3 regions of the Paenibacillus hodogayensis genome follow, and region 1 is predicted to be linked to each of the others. Evidence: riboswitches for the same ligand, from Rfam matches in the RefSeq annotation. Region 1 holds a riboswitch; each other region holds the start of a gene.

Evidence for each region. Region 1 has a riboswitch for ZMP and ZTP ahead of ABD796_RS21010 (GNAT family N-acetyltransferase). Riboswitches for the same ligand answer to the same signal wherever they lie in the genome.
Region 2: another riboswitch for ZMP and ZTP. It lies ahead of rpiB (ribose 5-phosphate isomerase B); the one in region 1 lies ahead of ABD796_RS21010 (GNAT family N-acetyltransferase).
Region 3: another riboswitch for ZMP and ZTP. It lies ahead of ABD796_RS04240 (bifunctional 5,10-methylenetetrahydrofolate dehydrogenase/5,10-methenyltetrahydrofolate cyclohydrolase); the one in region 1 lies ahead of ABD796_RS21010 (GNAT family N-acetyltransferase).

The regions. Positions count from the first base shown of each region.
Region 1 is NZ_BAAAYO010000010.1:443,929-446,185, forward strand. It holds gene ABD796_RS21005 (shikimate kinase) at 1-387, opposite strand, end outside; gene ABD796_RS21010 (GNAT family N-acetyltransferase) at 423-929, opposite strand; ZMP/ZTP riboswitch at 1,122-1,200, opposite strand; gene ABD796_RS21015 (PadR family transcriptional regulator) at 1,442-1,750, shown strand; gene ABD796_RS21020 (DUF1048 domain-containing protein) at 1,747-2,094, shown strand; gene ABD796_RS21025 (DUF1048 domain-containing protein) at 2,104-2,257, shown strand, end outside.
Region 2 is NZ_BAAAYO010000020.1:149,892-152,148, forward strand. It holds gene ABD796_RS33020 (TIGR01440 family protein) at 1-615, opposite strand, end outside; gene rpiB (ribose 5-phosphate isomerase B) at 661-1,119, opposite strand; ZMP/ZTP riboswitch at 1,239-1,319, opposite strand; gene ABD796_RS33030 (low molecular weight protein arginine phosphatase) at 1,397-1,978, opposite strand; gene ABD796_RS33035 (manganese efflux pump MntP) at 2,089-2,257, opposite strand, start outside.
Region 3 is NZ_BAAAYO010000001.1:1,075,602-1,077,858, forward strand. It holds gene ABD796_RS04235 (cyclodeaminase/cyclohydrolase family protein) at 1-3, opposite strand, end outside; gene ABD796_RS04240 (bifunctional 5,10-methylenetetrahydrofolate dehydrogenase/5,10-methenyltetrahydrofolate cyclohydrolase) at 1-884, opposite strand, end outside; ZMP/ZTP riboswitch at 965-1,047, opposite strand; gene ABD796_RS04245 (sensor histidine kinase) at 1,034-2,257, opposite strand, start outside.

The sequences.
Region 1 (2,257 bases):
GTAGACATCCTTAAGACGTTTTCCTTTCTTAATTACAATGCCTCTGGTTGCTATGTTTAAGAGTCTCCTTTCAATTTCATCATAAGGGACATGTAAATAAACAATCGTTCCACCCCTTTGAAGGGCATTCATCGCTTTTTCCGAATAGACTACGCTTCCGCCTGTAGCGATCACGCAATGGTCCAGTTGCAACTCGGACACGATCCGTTCTTCGATCTCCATAAATGTTTCTATGCCATCCTGATCAATAATATCTTGTAACAGCCTGCCTTCCTGTTGTTGGATAACAATATCCGTATCGACGAAATCCATGCCTAAAGCTTTTGCAAGCAGCACTCCCAAGGTGCTTTTGCCGGCCCCAGACATACCGATCAGTACGATATTCATCGTTTCCTTCACCCCTGTAAAATCTCGGTTTAGAGTCAATCGATACGAATTTCATAAAAAGCGGTCGGGTATTGGTTTAGAATCAAAGCCTCCCTAACTTTCACAAAGCCCTGCTTCTCATAAAATTCGCACAATCGCGGCCGGTCGGCAGCGCAATCCAGTCTCAAGGTATGTTTGCCTCGCGCAGCGGCCATCCTCTTGGCCCATGTTATCATCTGTGCCGCCATTCCTGTCCGGGCATACGACCTTCTTGCGGCAAGCTTGTGCAAATACAAGCACGGCTTGTGATCGTCCGCTCCGAATAGGAGGTCTTTCTCCTGAAGGACCATGGTCGCAACGGCCTGCTGGTCCAGGAAGCCCAGATACATATCGGCGACCGTGTAGCTGTCCAGCAGCCCCCGGACCGAATACTGCTTTTCGGTCCACATGTCCCTGCCTTCTCGTTTCAGCCAAAGGGCCGCCTCTTCCAGAATCAAAGACACTTCCCCGATTTCATCCTCGCGGATTCTCCTGATCAAGAGCTCCGCTGCTTCCGAATCCATCTGCAAATTGCCCGCTCCTTTGTCCTTCGGCTGTCACACCGTTCTCATATAGACATCGCTTAAATGGCCGGCTTGATAATACGGATACTCCATCTTCTTCTGTACCACGCACAAATGCTATTCTCAATCCGGCATCAGCCCTCTCTTCACTTGGAAAATAAAATAAAAAAGCATCTGATCCGCGATGATCAAATACTTTGCCCAGGCGTACGGCATTTACAATATGCGCTCCCTTGTGGTGATCCACATTACGCCAGTCGCGCATACCCGATATGTATTTTATTATACACGTCGTTTCCTTTTTTGCCCATCTGTTCGTGAAAATGTGGCGAGGCTGCCTATCTATACCAGAGCCTATTGAGCAAACGGGCAGTTGAAAATATATCATTCGTGTCCGAGCCATGCTATTGACAATCCCGCTACTACGTGTTACTTTATAGCAGTAGTAAGTATCACTTGATACCAGTGATACAGAATAGCAAGGAGTGATTGTGCTGGAAAACCTGACGGAAATGCTCAAAGGGGTGCTTGAGGGCTGCGTCCTTGAAATTATAAGCCGCAAAGAAACGTACGGCTACGAAATCACACGCCGGCTGAACGCCCTCGGCTTCACAGATGTTGTGGAGGGAACGGTGTACACGATCCTAATCCGGCTCGAAAAAAACAAGTTGGTGGAGATTACCAAGAAGCCCTCCGATATGGGACCGCCGCGAAAGTTTTTCGCGATCAACGACGCCGGGCGCGAGGAACTACGGAGGATCTGGGAAAAATGGCAGTTCGTATCATCCAAGATTAACGAGTTAAAGGAGGAACAACAATGAATTTTTGGGAAAAAATCACCGGAAGTGACATGACTAAAGAATTTAAAACGTTTGAAACGCGAGCAAACAAGCTGCCAGCCGATTATCAAGCGGCATGGGAGAAAATGAAGGTCAATCTTTGGTCGCACTCGGATTTCACCGGTCGCAACCTCATGCCAATTTTTGACGGTGTGCTTGGCCTGCTCGAAGAAACGGCCGCGGACGGTCAGAGTGTCCAAGACGTTTTGGGTGACGATATCACAGGCTTCTGTAAAGCGCTGGCCGGCGAAGAGGGGGCAAAGTCTTTGCGCGACAAGTGGCGCGAGCAGCTCAACAATAATATCGCTAAAAAATTAGGCAAATAGGAGGATAACATGAGAATACAAGATATGATCGAAGGCAAAAAAGAGTGGCGAGCGCACATGGCGCGCGTCAAAGCGCTCCCGCAAGATTATCAGATTGTTTATAAAGAAATTCAAAAATATCTCTTTAAGGTCGGCCCTGTTGAGCTAACCGACGGAATAAGTT
Region 2 (2,257 bases), on a different contig from region 1:
ACGCGTATAGGCCATCGTCACATGAGCGTGACCGATCGTTCTCACGGATGGCCTTGCCGGCACGGCTACCCGACGCAGATGCATGCCGATGAACGTATCCCCGATGTCCAATCCGGCGTGAGCCGCAATCGTCTCCACGACACACGCATCGTTCAGCTGCCGGAACGCATAAGCCGCCATCGATCCGCCCGCTTTTCTCACGGGAACGACGGCAACCTCTTCCAGCTGCGGGTACCGTTCAAGCAGCTCCCGGTCCACCACAAGCGCCCGATTCAAATGCTCGCAGCATTGAAAGGCGGGATAAAATCCTACATCACGGCGAACCGCCTCTACGGCCTGGAAAATCCGTTCGGCGACATCCTCCGTCCCCGCCGTACCGATCCGGTGACCAAGCACTTCGCTTGTGCTTGTCCCGATGACGACAATATGGCTGCGGCCAATTTGGCCGAACTGAACCAATTCGCGCAGGATCTGCTCGACATCCGAACGGATCCGATCGAGGTCTGGAGTACTCGTTTCATCATTCGGATGCACGTTGACGGGAGAATCGCCGCCCGGCGCTCCACCGGACAATCCTTCCGGCTGTTCATAATAACGCCTGTGGATTTCTCGCATTGCGATCACGGTAAGCCACTCCCTTGCCATACGTATACACCCGAATTAAGAACGGGCGCCGTATTTGTCTTCAAGACGCTTGATCTTGTCGATTCGGCCTTGATGCCGCGGCCCTTGCGAAAACTCCGTCTCTATCCATACTTTAACGATTTCCAGAGCAACGCCCGGCCCGACCACGCGTTCACCCAGGGCCAGCACGTTCGAATCGTTGTGCTCACGGGTCGCTTTTGCCGAGAACAGGTCGCCGGCAAGCGCACAGCGAATACCGGGAATTTTGTTGGCGGCGATCGACATGCCGATTCCCGTCCCGCAAATCAAGATGCCCCGGTCCGCTTTGCCGGACACGACCTGCTCGCATACCGGAAGAGCATAGTCGGGATAATCGATGGAATCGGCGCAATGACAGCCGAAGTCTTCCACCACATGGCCTTCCGCCTGCAGAGCGCGGATAATGTCATCCTTTAACCGAAAACCCGCATGGTCTGCACCAATCGCGATCTTCAATCCTGTTCCCTCCGTTCCATAATGCCCAACCTGACTGCATACCAATCGACAATGCTTGGCAATCGTGGATAATGAAAAAAAGAGCACGGCACACGTCCCCTATTCGGAAAACGCTGCTGCTCTTTCGCCCAGGCGACCGGCCGTATACCCCGATGCTCCATTGTGGTAATCTCCACTTGTCGCCAGTTACATCGGAACCTTTATTGATATACTCATCATAACGCATTCGGTTATCGCTGTAAAGAAGTTTGCTGTCCCTAAAATGTCCGGATCAGCTTCATTCGGAACGCAGTTTGCGAACCAGCTTGAGCAAATAGGCTTCGATTTCGTTGGAGCAGCTTTCGTAGGTTTGCCGGTCGCCTCCGTAAGGATCGGCAACATCGAAATCCGGGATACGGATTTCCGTCTGGCGAAGCTCGCGCAGCTCCTCCTCCGTAATCGTCTGCCCCAGCGCACGCTTGATCTGGAGGTCCGAATATAGCCGCTGTCTATCTCCAATGGCTTGCGTCACTTGCAGATCGTCTTCGGCAAATTCTTTAAGCGTATATATCATATCGACGGCTGCCGGATAGCGGCGAATCAGCGCCTCCTTATGGGCGGAGGTCATGGTCAGAATCAAATCGGCCCAAGCGATCGTCTCGTCTGTAATCTGACTTGATGCAAGCCTGTCATCGATCCCTTTGGTACGCAAAATAGCGGCCGAATGCCGGGATATTGGAGAGCCATCCCATGCGGATACGCCGGCCGACCGCGCTTCGCAGCGCAAGCCTTCCCGCTCCGCCAAACGGCGGAACATCCCTTCGGCCATCGGACTGCGGCACGTATTGCCCGTGCAAACGAATAAAATACGCTCGTACATCCGAATCTCCCCCTACTGGAAATGGCGTGTCCGACCGTCTCGCGAACCGGTCGGTTGTGCAGGAGTTTTGCTTCCTTCTCCTTGCCCTTTATTGTACCTCAAGCCGCATGTTATATCAAAAACCGGATGCCGAATGCCAGCAAAATAATGCCGCCCAGCGCCTCCCCATATTCGCCGATCCAAGAAGACGCTCTTCGGCCGAGCAGCAGGCCGAACACGGACATGAGCCCTCCTGCCGCCCCGAACATCAGCACCGTAAAGAGAAGATCCGTCGCGAAC
Region 3 (2,257 bases), on a different contig from region 1:
CATGCGCGTGCTCCTCCTTTCGTTTCAACGTCGCGGCGGGCTTCCTGCTGGAGCCCGATCGCCCGGATCGCATTGACGAACAGCAGCGCGGTCGTCAGCGTGCCGACGCCGCCCGGCACCGGAGAGACGGCAGCGGCCGTATGGATCGCTTCCGCGTCGACGTCGCCGACGACCCGGCCCTCCTCCGCCTCGTTAATGCCCGCGTCCACGACGACCGAGCCGGCGTGGAACATATCCGCGGTCAGCAGCCCCGGCCGGCCGACGGCGGCGATGACGATATCCGCCTGCTTCACATGCCGGCTCAGATCGGCGGTGCGGGAATGGCACACCGTAACGGTCGCCTGCTCGCGCTGGAGCATATGGAACAGCGGCAGCCCTACCGTCTGGCCGCGGCCGACGAGCGTTACGTTTTTCCCTTCGAGGGAGTACCCGTAAGCTTTCAGCAGCAAAATGCACGATTGCGGCGTAGCCGGGTACAGTCCCGCTTCGCCGGTCATGACGGCCAGCTTGTTGGCCGGCGTGACGCCGTCTACGTCCTTCAGCGGATCGATCGCGGCAGCGACCGCAGCGGCCGACACATGGCCCGGCAAAGGCAGCTCCACCATAATGCCGTGCACCGATTCGTCACGGCTCCAGGCGGAGACGAGACCGACCAGCTCCGCTTCCGCCGTCTCGCGCGGCAGCTCGGCCAGCACGAACTCGATCCCAAGCGAGGCGGCCAGTTTCTTCTTGGCGTTGGCGTAATAAGCCGAAGCCGGATCGCCCTCCACGAGCAGCGCCGCCACTTTGGGCACCACGCCTTCGGCTCTCAGCCGGGCAGCCTCCTCGGCCGCTTGTGCCCGCACCCGGGCCGCGGTTTCCTTCGCATTCATCCAAATTCCCACAGCGATACACCCACTTTGCCTAGAATAGCCGGACAAAGAAAAAAGCGCCCGAAGCGTGCCGCTTAACGCGGCCGCTTCGGACACTTTACCCAGGCGAACGGTCATGTCCGTTCCGCGCGCTCCCTTGTGGTTCCCCACCGATTCGCCAGTTACGCGCGGACTTGATCCTTTTTCCATTTTAGCAAATCCGGCTCCAAAAGAGAAGCGTCCGGCACATACGGCAAATATAAATCGATGACCGTCCCGAGACCTTGTTTGCTCCGGATATGGATCCGATACGACTCGCCATACGTCAATCTCAACCGTTTGTTCGTGTTGAACAAGCCGATGTGTCCCGTCAGCTCCGTATGATTCCGCACATGCTCTCCGACTGCGGCAAGCCACTCCGGGCTCATTCCGACGCCATTATCGGTTACGGTGATCCGCATGCAGGACGTAGACTGCAGCTGCGCTTTGACTTTAATCCGGCCCTCTCCCCGCTTCTCCTTCAGCCCGTGGTAAATGGCGTTTTCAATAAGCGGCTGGAGCGTCATTTTCACGATGCGGCAGGACTGAATTTCTTGCTCGTCGTATTCCCAGACGACGTCGAATGTATGCGGATATCGGATTTTCTGGATATCGATATAGCTTTTCGCCACTTTCATCTCGGTTTCAAAATGAACGATCTCGCCCGAGCCGTCCAGCGCGTAGCGGAGCAGGTTGGACAAATTCTCCAGCATGGCGTTCGCCGCGTTCGGCCGTCCCGTCAAGCTTAACGTTTTCCAATAAATCGTCTCCAGCGTATTGAACAGAAAGTGCGGATTGATCTGGTTTTGCAAGGCCAGCAGTTCCGCCGATTTCAGCAAATATTTTTCTTCGGACAGCTGCAGCTTCAACTGATTCCGCTCGGCGAACGATTGCAGGATGTTGTTCACGATGAAGCCGTATTCGTCCGCTCTGACGGAGGGCGACGGCCCGGGACGCGGCACTCCGCGTTCATGCGACCGGATGGTCGAGACGATCAACTGGATATGCGCCACGCTTTTCCACGTCATGAAGGCGGCCAAAGCAAGTCCCAGCAGCATTGCCAAGCCGATCGACAGCAACGTCAGCAGGCTGAGCTGGGACGGAATCGCATACAGCGATTGCCTCGGCGTGACGGAGATGTACTTCCATCCGTTGTCCGGCGATTGCAGTTGGAGCAAGGAGTAAGATTCGCCCCCGAGCTTAATAACGACCGCTTTGCCGGAATTATCGTTAAAGCGTTCAAGATCGAGCTCCCGCAAATACGGATAATCCCGGTTTTGAAACAAAATCCGGTTGTTCTCGTCGGCGATCAGCAGGCTTTGGTTCGGAAGCGTTTCGATATGCTGCAGCAAACTTTCGATATATCG